Regions from separate parts of the Paraburkholderia sp. BR10954 genome, predicted to be linked through region 3. Evidence: predicted binding sites of a transcription regulator. Region 3 holds the regulator's gene; each other region holds the start of a gene.
The links. The regulator FNR, encoded in region 3, switches genes on or off when oxygen is low (the NO sensors DNR and NnrR bind a similar motif). The targets are predictions, from matches to a motif close to TTGATNNNNATCAA.
Positions count from the first base shown of each region.

Region 1: a site for FNR is predicted at 1,831-1,844, ahead of AB4Y34_RS39350 (universal stress protein). Genes of this name have one in related genera too.
Region 2: a site for FNR is predicted at 1,615-1,628, ahead of adhP (alcohol dehydrogenase AdhP). Genes of this name have one in related genera too.

Region 1 is NZ_JBFRCK010000077.1:5,333-8,580, forward strand. It holds gene AB4Y34_RS39330 (hypothetical protein) at 1-336, opposite strand, end outside; gene AB4Y34_RS39335 (hypothetical protein) at 471-779, shown strand; gene AB4Y34_RS39340 (LemA family protein) at 827-1,123, shown strand; gene AB4Y34_RS39345 (flavodoxin domain-containing protein) at 1,115-1,474, opposite strand; gene AB4Y34_RS39350 (universal stress protein) at 1,927-2,763, shown strand.
Region 2 is NZ_JBFRCK010000001.1:218,857-222,104, forward strand. It holds gene AB4Y34_RS00990 (molybdopterin-dependent oxidoreductase) at 1-14, shown strand, start outside; gene AB4Y34_RS00995 (4Fe-4S dicluster domain-containing protein) at 26-889, shown strand; gene AB4Y34_RS01000 (TetR/AcrR family transcriptional regulator) at 912-1,586, shown strand; gene adhP (alcohol dehydrogenase AdhP) at 1,689-2,714, shown strand; gene AB4Y34_RS01010 (MFS transporter) at 2,850-3,248, opposite strand, start outside.
Region 3 is NZ_JBFRCK010000013.1:168,168-171,415, forward strand. It holds gene AB4Y34_RS19740 (PAS domain S-box protein) at 30-1,130, opposite strand; gene fnr (fumarate/nitrate reduction transcriptional regulator Fnr) at 1,253-2,035, opposite strand; gene AB4Y34_RS19750 (response regulator) at 2,052-2,459, opposite strand; gene AB4Y34_RS19755 (universal stress protein) at 2,708-3,169, shown strand; gene AB4Y34_RS19760 (universal stress protein) at 3,213-3,248, opposite strand, start outside.

The sequences.
Region 1 (3,248 bases), on a different contig from region 3:
CGGTTCGCAACGCACACAGGCCTGTTGACGCGCCTCGAACAGCGCGACTTCCTCGCGGCGGAAGGCCGCCTCGCGCGCGGTGCTCGCGCATCCGGCAACGAGCACCAGACATAGGATCGACACCCAGATCCAGCACGCGGCGCGCTTCATGACCGCGCCGGTGTCGGTGTGGCCGCCGAACCAATGCATTTGTCGATCTCGCTGGGTTTGCTGCTCATCGGGTTTCCAGTCTTTGTCGCGTCTGAACCCGGCCGACCGCAACTCCTGCGCCGCGAACTCGACATCGACGACCGCGTCGCGTCCCGTGACGATCGCTTCCCGGGTGTCTGCAAACATAGCGGCTCGTCGCGCATGAAGACTGATCCTGATCAAACATGCCATTGACGGCGATCAAGCGATGCCACTGCCACGCGTCTACGCTGCGATGAATATGGCCCCGGCCACATCCACACTACCCGGCGAGGACGACCTTGAGACCCGCCCTGATCGTTTCGATTCTGTTCGCGCTGCTCTGCATGTCAGGATGCGGGGGTGACATGGTGCCGGCTGCCGATCGCGAAGTCGCCGTGGCCTTTGCCGACGTGCTGGATCTCTACAACGAACGGCTCGAACTGACGGAGCAAGCGGTCTTGCTCGGCCCCAAGCATCTGTCGCCGGATGCGCCGGCGCTCGCGCAGATAGGTAGGTCGCGCACGGCGGTCGCGGATCTGCATGCGTCGCCAGCCCTGCTCGACTCGCCCGCTTCGTTCGAACGCTTCGATGTCGCGCACGCGATCTGACCGACCCGATCTCGCAACTGCTGATCGCATGCGAGGGCATCCGCCGCCTGAAAGCGAGCCCGGCGTTCCACGCGCTGCGGTCGCGGCTCGCCTCGTCCGCGGGGCGGATCGCCTTCGCGCGCGAGCGCTACAATGAAGCGGCCCAGCGCTACAACGCAGCGCGTCTCCGTTTTCCGTTCGACTTCGCGGACATGATTCATCCCACCCAGCATAGGCCCGCTTTCACGGCTCCGGACGGAACGCCTGTGCATCTTCATCCGCGCACCGATTTCGACGCGTTGCGCGGCTCGCTGCGTCGAGTCGCAACGTTTTCGACCGCGAGCCTGAACTCTCCGCTACACTAGCCACTCCATCTCGCGGCGCGCCGCCATTCTCGACCTGATCTTCTGCGCGAACGCGTCGCGCTTGACGCCGTCTTTGCGTCGATACAGCTCACTGCCGGTAAACACGCAGGTCGCAAGCGGCGCCTTGCCCGCCGCCTCAGACATCTGCTTCAGCGCCTCTTTGCCGCCGAACGCGCCCTCGCAGCAAAACAGCGCGAGCCGGAGAACCTGCGGGCCGTGCAATTCCAGCCACGCCCGAGCTGGCGCGCACGCGCCACGCGCCCAGACGGGCGCGCCAACGACGACGAGGTCATACGCTGCGACGTCGAGCAGCGCCGGGATGACCTCGGGCGTGTCGATGACACAGCGCATCGATCAACGATCCGACGAAACCGCGTGCACCGTTACGCGGTTCCGGACCGCCGCGTTCGCGAATCGGTTTGATGTCGGCGTCCAGCCTGGACGCGAGCAGCTCCGCATCACGCCGCGTTGTGCCGGTTCGCGAGTAATAGACGATGCGAAACCTGCAACGCTCGGACATATGCTTTCTCCGACATCGGACATTGGGCACCTCATCCGCCAATTGAGCGTCATGCGCTGCGAACGTGCCAGCTCGCGATGCGATGACGCTTCGATCAAGATTCGACTTGCGGGCGGTGGTGTCAGAGTAATTGAGCTCGGCCGGCAGCGATTGACCCACGTCAACTGGCGTGCGGCATCCGCGATGCTTGATCTGCGTCAACAGTCGTGCCGGGCTGGACCATAGACTAAATGTCACTACGGGCTGCGCCCGTTTCCACACGGTCTGTCAGGGAGCCTTGACGATGAGCTACAAAAGCATTCTCGTTGACCTCGATACGAGCGTTCGCGCGCATCCGCGCCTCGAGATCGCATTGCAGCTTGCCCGGTTTCACGCGCGGCTGACCGGTCTGTTTTCGACCTATGTGCCACCGCGCCACGTGTTCTTCGTCATGGCCGGCACTGCCGAGTACTACGCGGAGCACGAGCGCCAGCGCCACGAAAAGGCCGGCTCCCTCGAGCGGCTCTTTCATGCCGAACTCGCGCGTGCAAGGGTCGAAGGTCAGTGGATCACCGCAGACGGCTATGCGAACGACGTTGTGCCGCCGTACGCCCGTCTCGCCGATCTGATCGTGCTCGGACAGACTGATCCGGTCGACCCCGAGGCGGTCGTCGCCGAACAGTTCGTCGAGCACGTCGTGCTGTCGGCGGGACGGCCGGTATTGGTGGTGCCGTCGAGCGGGCGCGTCGCGCCGCCGGTCCGGCACGTGCTGATCGCGTGGGACGGCAGCCGTGAAGCCACCGGCGCGATCCACGACGCGCTGCCGTTCCCCGCGCATGCCGCGAAGGTGTCGCTGCTGACGGTCCATTCGCCCAGCGATCAACCGCCGCGCGACCGGATTCCCGGCGCGGACATCGCGCTGACCATCGCGCGTCACGGCGTGAAGATCGACGCGCGCGAGCTGACCATCGAAAACGACACGCCGGTCGGCGATGCTTTGCTGTCGCAGGCGTCGGAGCTCGGCTGCGACCTGATCGTGATGGGCGCGTTCGCGCACTCCCGCCTGCACGAAGTCGTACTGGGAGGCGCAACGCGCACGATGCTAGAGTCGATGACCGTGCCAGTGCTGTTGTCGCACTGAAGATCGCGCTTAAAGAGACCATCATGGTGTACGACACGGCGGGCTTCGATCCGTCGGTGACGACGGACCTTGGGCTACACGCGCCACTGACAGCCGAAGCGCGCGCGATCTGGGATCGCAGTCGCGAAAGGTACGACGGCGCTTTCGCGCGGCAGCCGAGCAGGCTCGCATTGAAGGGCTCTCATTGCAGCAGCAACAGACACCAGGCGAGGTACCGACCAAGGCTCCATCAGAGCTCCAACCGGAACGCAAACGGACGTGCTATTGCTGCGGGCACCCGAACCCCGCAGCAGCGTTTGAGTGTGAGAAATGCTTTGTGAGGCTCTAGTCGTCATGCCACTTCCGCAAAATATCCGGGACGGTCTGCCGGCAGTTCGGCTTGTCAGGGGCTGCCGGATGCTGCCCGACTCAGTGCGGCCGAGACCTGGGCACACACTTTGGGAGCCCGGGTCGCGCGAAGAACCAGATACCCACTGAGCTAGACT
Region 2 (3,248 bases), on a different contig from region 3:
GTCGTGCAGCGTGAGGAGAAACGCCATGAGCAAGTGGAATCTGGTTATCAAGGTCGGGCGCTGCGAGAACTGCCAGAACTGCGTGATCGCCGCGCGCGACGAGCACGTTGGCAACGAGTTTCCCGGCTACTCGGCACCGGCTTCGGCCGATGCGGAAAGCAGCATTCGCATCATGCGCCGCGTGCAAGGCGATTCGCACATGGTCGAGACGACGTACCTGCCGGTCATGTGCAATCACTGCGACGACGCACCATGCATGCGTGTAGGCGGCGACGCCATCCGCAAGCGCGCCGACGGCATCGTCATCATTGATCCGGACAAGGCGCGGGGCAGAAAGGACATCGTCAAGGCCTGTCCATACAAGGCGATCGTATGGAATGAAGCATTGCAACTGCCGCAGACATGGATCTTCGATGCCCATCTGCTGGATCAAGGTTGGCAGCACCCGCGATGCGAACAGTCCTGCCCAACGGGCGTTTTCGAAACCGTCAGGCTCGATGACGCCGCGATGGCTGAGAAGGCAAGACGGGAAGGACTCAAGGTTCTGGAACCGAGACTGAAAACCAGTCCGCGCGTCTGGTACAGCGGCCTCGATCGTTGGGAAACCTGCTTTATCGGCGGCAGTGTCAGCGCGCAGGTGGGGCAGGTCGTCGAGTGTGTCGCAGATGCGGCCGTTGCGTTGTACTGGTGCAATCGGAAGGTGGCCGAAACCGTCACCGACGCGTTCGGCGACTTCCGGTTCTCGCGGCTCATCAAAGATAGCGGCCATTATCGGATCGAGATTCGTCATGCGCTGGGCAATGCGTCGCGCGAATGCGTGTTGGGCGAGAGCGTGTATGTCGGCGAGATCGGCCTCGTGCAGTCGACGAATGCGGTTGAGGTCGACTGATGCTGGCGCTGTGTATCCATTCATGAAACCGGTACGCCTGACACGCGCATGCAAAAAAGAGCAGACGCGAGAGCGCCTGCTCGACGCAGCGCGCCGTACGTTCATCGAGCGGGGCCTGGCCGCGACGAGTGTGGAACACATCGCCGAGGCGGCCGGTTACACGCGTGGCGCCTTCTATTCAAACTTCAGCAGCCAGCTGGAACTGCTACTCGAATTGCTGCAACGCGATGTAGAAAAGACGTGTGCGGACTGGCAGGCGATCATCGAATTGCCTGGCGCGTCGCACCAGGAAAAGGTTCGCGCACTCGCGCGTCTGAGTTGCGCTGAATTCGACAATGATTGCTTCCCGCTGTGGGTCGAAGCGGGCCTTCTCTCGTCGCGCGATAGCACGGTTCGGGAGCGGGTCACCGGCTTGCGGCAAAGGAAGCTGGCGAAGCTGGCTGCGTGTCTGTGCGCAGGCGCGCGTCCAGGCGACGGCGGCTGGCCTGCTCAACCTGAAGCGCTCGCGGCGGGCATCCTAAGCCTCTGCGACGGCATGCGCCTCTTCGGGTTGTGCAATCCGGAAGAGATGACGAACGAGGCGATTCGGGCCATTTTGACGGCCTTATTTTCCAGCACGTGGTCCGGTCCGGTACTGGAGAAACCTGAGTCGCTGGATGATGCCGGTGCAACAGTCCGCTTCCACTTACGCTCTTAGATCAATACGTTAGGGCGGGTCGTTTTCATTGATCTATCGCAAAGCACTAGCGGGTCTGGCGAGGATACTCGTGAGAATCACAAACTCACTGAGGAGCGACCAATGGCCCAATTCATGAAAGCTGCGGTAGTCCATGCCTTCGGCGAGCCGCTGCGGATAGAAGAAGTGGCGGTTCCTGCGCCCGCTGCGGGTCAGATTCTCGTCAACGTGAAGGCGTCCGGGGTCTGCCACACCGATCTTCATGCCGCCGATGGTGACTGGCCGGTCAAGCCTCGGCTGCCGTTCATCCCTGGTCACGAGGGTGTCGGATATGTCGCGGCGACTGGCGCAGGAGTCACGCACGTGAAGGAAGGCGACCGCGTTGGCGTGCCGTGGCTCTATACCGCATGCGGTCACTGCGAATACTGTCAGACGGGCTGGGAGACGCTTTGCCACGAGCAGCAGAATACCGGCTATTCCGTGAACGGCAGCTACGCCGAATATGTGATCGCCGATCCGGACTACGTAGGTCATCTACCGAACGGGGTCGCGTTCGACGAAATCGCGCCGATCCTCTGCGCCGGTGTCACCGTCTACAAAGGCATTCGGGTCACGGACACCCGGCCCGGTCAGTGGATCGCCATCTCGGGCATCGGCGGCCTCGGTCATGTCGCGGTCCAGTACGCCGTCGCGATGGGCCTGCATGTCGTTGCCGTGGATGTCGCGCCCGACAAGCTGGAACTTGCGCGCAAACTCGGCGCGCAAATCACCATCGACGCCTCGACGTCCGATCCTGCCAGCGAGGTCCAGAAACAGATCGGTGGCGCACATGGCGTTCTCGTGACCGCTGTCTCGCGCGGTGCGTTTGCGCAAGCGCTCGGCATGGTGCGCCGCGGCGGTACCGTCGCGCTGAACGGCCTGCCGCCCGGCGACTTTCCGCTGCCGATCTTTTCCACGGTACTGAATGGCATCACGGTTCGCGGTTCCATCGTGGGCACGCGTCGCGACCTGCAGGAATCGCTCGAATTCGCGGCCGACGGAAAAGTGCGCGCACATATCCACCATGAGCGGCTAGAGAACATTAACGAAGTGTTCACCGCATTGCGCGAAGGCAAGGTCGACGGCCGGATCGTACTCGCTGAACTTTGAATGAGCCACTGCCTGGTGCCGATATCGCGCGCCGTGCTCATCCAGTTGACGGTTCATCGCTGACCAAATGACCGACGGCATTGATCCACGTCAGCTGGGCTCGGTGCTGCACGAGTAGTCTTCACGAGTTGCACGTCAATCGGTGCGCACGTGCGAGTCCTCCCGCGAGACAGCCGGGGCGACTGCGCGCGCCCTCAGCCAATGTCGCGCTGAAATGGGCCGCAGACTGTCCCGGGGCAATGCAAAGCTCGCGAGCAGAGCGACCGCACATGTTCCTACGACGTAGTAGGCTGGTGCTGTCAAGGATCCCGTCGCCCGAACCAGCATGGTGGCGAGCAGCGGTGCAAAGCCGCTGAATACGACCACCGAAATGTTGTACGCAAGGGCGATCCCGCTGAATCGTACCTGGACGGGGAACTGATCGGCGAGGACAGAGGGCCACGTACCGCTTGCCAGTGAAAAGACCGCCGCGGCGAGAACGAATAAAACGACCGGATCGACAGTGTGATTCACAAGCGCCCAATAGAACGGGTA
Region 3 (3,248 bases):
CGTTAGCGGGGCGCGGCGGCGTGGGGGCACTACACGAGCGCGTCGGCTGGTATCTGGATCGAGATCCTGAAACCATGGCCCGGCGAGCTGATGAACGATACGTTGCCGCGCAACTGCCGCACACGTTCGCGAATGCCAAGCAGCCCGAATGAAGTTGTTCCCTGCGCATGATCCGGCGCGACACCCACGCCGTCATCGTCGATATCGAGCGATACGATCGGGCCCGCGCAGGTCATGTCGATGCGTACGTGCCTCGCCTTGGCGTGCCGCGCGACGTTCGTCAACGCCTCCTGAACGATGCGAAACAGCGCCGTCGCCGCGAATTCGCCGCATACCGGCTCGGCGGGTTCGAGATGCACGCTGGAGCGCACGTTGTAGCGTTTCGTGAAGTCTTCGGCCAGCCAGTCGAGCGCGGCGGCGAGTCCGAGGTCGTCGAGCAGCGGGGGGCGCAGATCGGCGGCGATGCGCCGCAGCGAAGCGGCCATCCAGTCGATCTGCTGTTGCAGCTCGCGCGTTTGCGCCGCAAGCGGCTCGGTGTCGGCTTGCTTGTTCAGCTTCGCTTCGAGCAGCGCCACGCTCATTTTTAGCGCCGTCAGCCGTTGGCCGAGATCGTCGTGCAGTTCGCGCGCAATACGTTTCTGCTCGTTTTCACGGGCGATGTGCGTGTGCGTGGATACCTGACTCGCGCGCTCGAGTTCCGCGAGACGCATGCGCTCGGTCAGGTCGCGGGTGACCTTGGCGAAGCCGAGCAGCGCGCCGGACGCATCGTGCACGGCGGAAACGACCGCATTAGCCCAGAAACGCGAGCCGTCGCGACGCACACGCCACCCTTCGTCCTCGGCGCGGCCTACGGCTGCGGCGGTTTCCAGTTCGCGCGCGGGCTTGCCGGCCGCGATGTCTTCCGGGGTATAGAACTTCGAGAAATGCTGGCCGATGATTTCTTCGGGCGTGTAGCCCTTGATGCGCTGTGCGCCGGGATTCCAGCTGGTTACGCGGCCGGCGGGGTCGAGCATGAAGATCGCGTAGTCCTGTACCGCTTCGACCAACATGAAATAGCGATCCTCGACGGACACGTCCGACCCGGACGCAGCACTGGTGAAGCAGGAAGACTCGCCGCTCGATAGACCCATCGCTCCTCCGGGCGGCCACGCAAGGTCGCGTACCGCAACGCACTGAGTTATATCAGTTCAGGAGCGCCTGTTCCACCCGGCATGTCCCGCGAACGAACGTGGGGCGGGCGTCGCGCCGGTGCTCAGACCCGAGCCAGTCTTTCCGGATCTTCGATGCGGATCGTTTTGCCGTTCGCCTTGACGAGGTGCTCGCGCTGGAACTTCGAGAACATCCGGCTCACCGTTTCGAGCTTCATGCCCAGAAAGCAGCCGATTTCCTCGCGCGTCATGCGCAGATGAAACTCCGCGGCGGAAAAGCCGCGCGCCTTGAAGCGCTTCGACAGATTCAGGAGGAACGTCGCGACGCGCTGCTCGGCGGTCATCGTGCCGAGCAGCAGCATCTGGCTCGATTCGCGCACGATCTCGCCGCTCATCATCTGATAGATGTGATGCTGCATCGGTCTGATCTCGCGACAGATCGCCTCGAGCTGCGCGAACGGAATGATGCACACGACGCTATCTTCGAGCGCAATCGCATCGCAGTTCTGCTTGGCCTCGCCGATGCCGTCGAGGCCAAGCGAGTCGCCGGCAATCTGGAAGCCAGTCACGTGCTCGCGACCGTCGCGATGCATGACCACGGTTTTGAATGAGCCGGCGCGTATCGCGTAGATGCTTTGAAACTCGTCGCCCGCGCGATACAGCGCGTCGCCGCGTTTGATCGAGCGCGTCGAGCAGATCAACGCATCGAGCCGGCTCAGTTCGTCCGGTGTCAGCTCGGGCGGCATGCAGATCGCGCGCATCGCACAGGTGGAGCAGCGCGTGACGGCGTGGCGTGCCGCCGCGGTGCTGGGCGCGACGTGGATCGGTACGACGTGCGAGGTGCGAGGCGCGTCGTGGCGGGGTTCACGGACTGCGGCAACTTGCATGATCGGCTCCTGGCGGTCAGACCCGATGCGCACGACGCGCATAGGCAATCGCTTCGATGGCGCGGCAGGCGAGCTCGAACTCCGAGGTCTTGTCGAAGAAGAAGTCGGCGCCCGCCGCTTCGCACGCGCGGCGAAACGCCGTCGCGTCATGATTGGTCAGCACGATGCTGACGATGGACGGCCGCACCCGCGCTAGCGCAGCGAGCAGCAGGAGGTCGGTCTTGCCCGAGAAGCACGGGTCCAGCACCGCGACATCGGCGCGACTCGCGACGATGTCGTCGAACGCGTGCTCGACGCCCGCCGACTCGCCGGCGATTTCGATGCCGGGAATCAGCGCGATCAGGCAAGCAAGCCGGTGCCGGACCTCGACCGCATCGTCGACGAGGAAGATTCTCGATAAGGTGGCTGACGGGGCGGTGTCCATACCGACCAGTATTGGCGACCTAATCTTGGAAATATATCGGCAGCGCTTTAAGCGGTGCTAGGAGTTCAGGTAGTGGTTGTAGGATTATTCCTGGTGGGTTGCTGGCGATGTCGTCCAGCAGCGGCGGCACCGAGCGGCGGCCCGTTGACCTGCGTCAAGCCGAGTGGCGGGGCGCGCTTCACACTGTCGGTGCAAACGCGCGACGGCACCACTTCGGGTCATGCCAGCGCTTTCAGAGGGAGTCCGACATGTATGCACGAATTCTGGTTGCACTCGACGACAGTCCCAGCGCGCAGCGCGCCTTCGCCGAGGCGCTGAAGCTCGCGAAGCTGACCGGCGCCACGCTCGAAGCCTGCTGCGTGGTGGGGCACGGCAAGTGGTCGGACAATGCCGACGTGGCTTTCGAGCCGGAACCGGCGGGCGCGGCGCAAGATTTCGCCAGCCGCGCGCTCGATGGCCCGCGCGAGCTGTTGCGCGAGGCGCAGGTGCCGGGCGGCGTGCGGGTGATCGACGCTTACGCCGAAAACGTGTCGGCGGTGCTCGCGCGCGTCGCCGACGAAATCCAGGCCGATCTGATCGTGATGGGCACGCATGGCCGCCGTGGCGTGCAGCGCTTTCTGCTCGGCAGCGTCGCGGAGTCGCTCGTGCGGTCGACCGACATACCGGTGCTGATCGTGCGGCATGACGAACAAGCCCACCCTCGGCCCTGAAGCGCCGCGCAGAGCCAGTTTCGAGCGGCTCAGGTGAGTTCGCTCAGGCGGGTCCGCTGTCGGCGCTGTCCGGGACTGG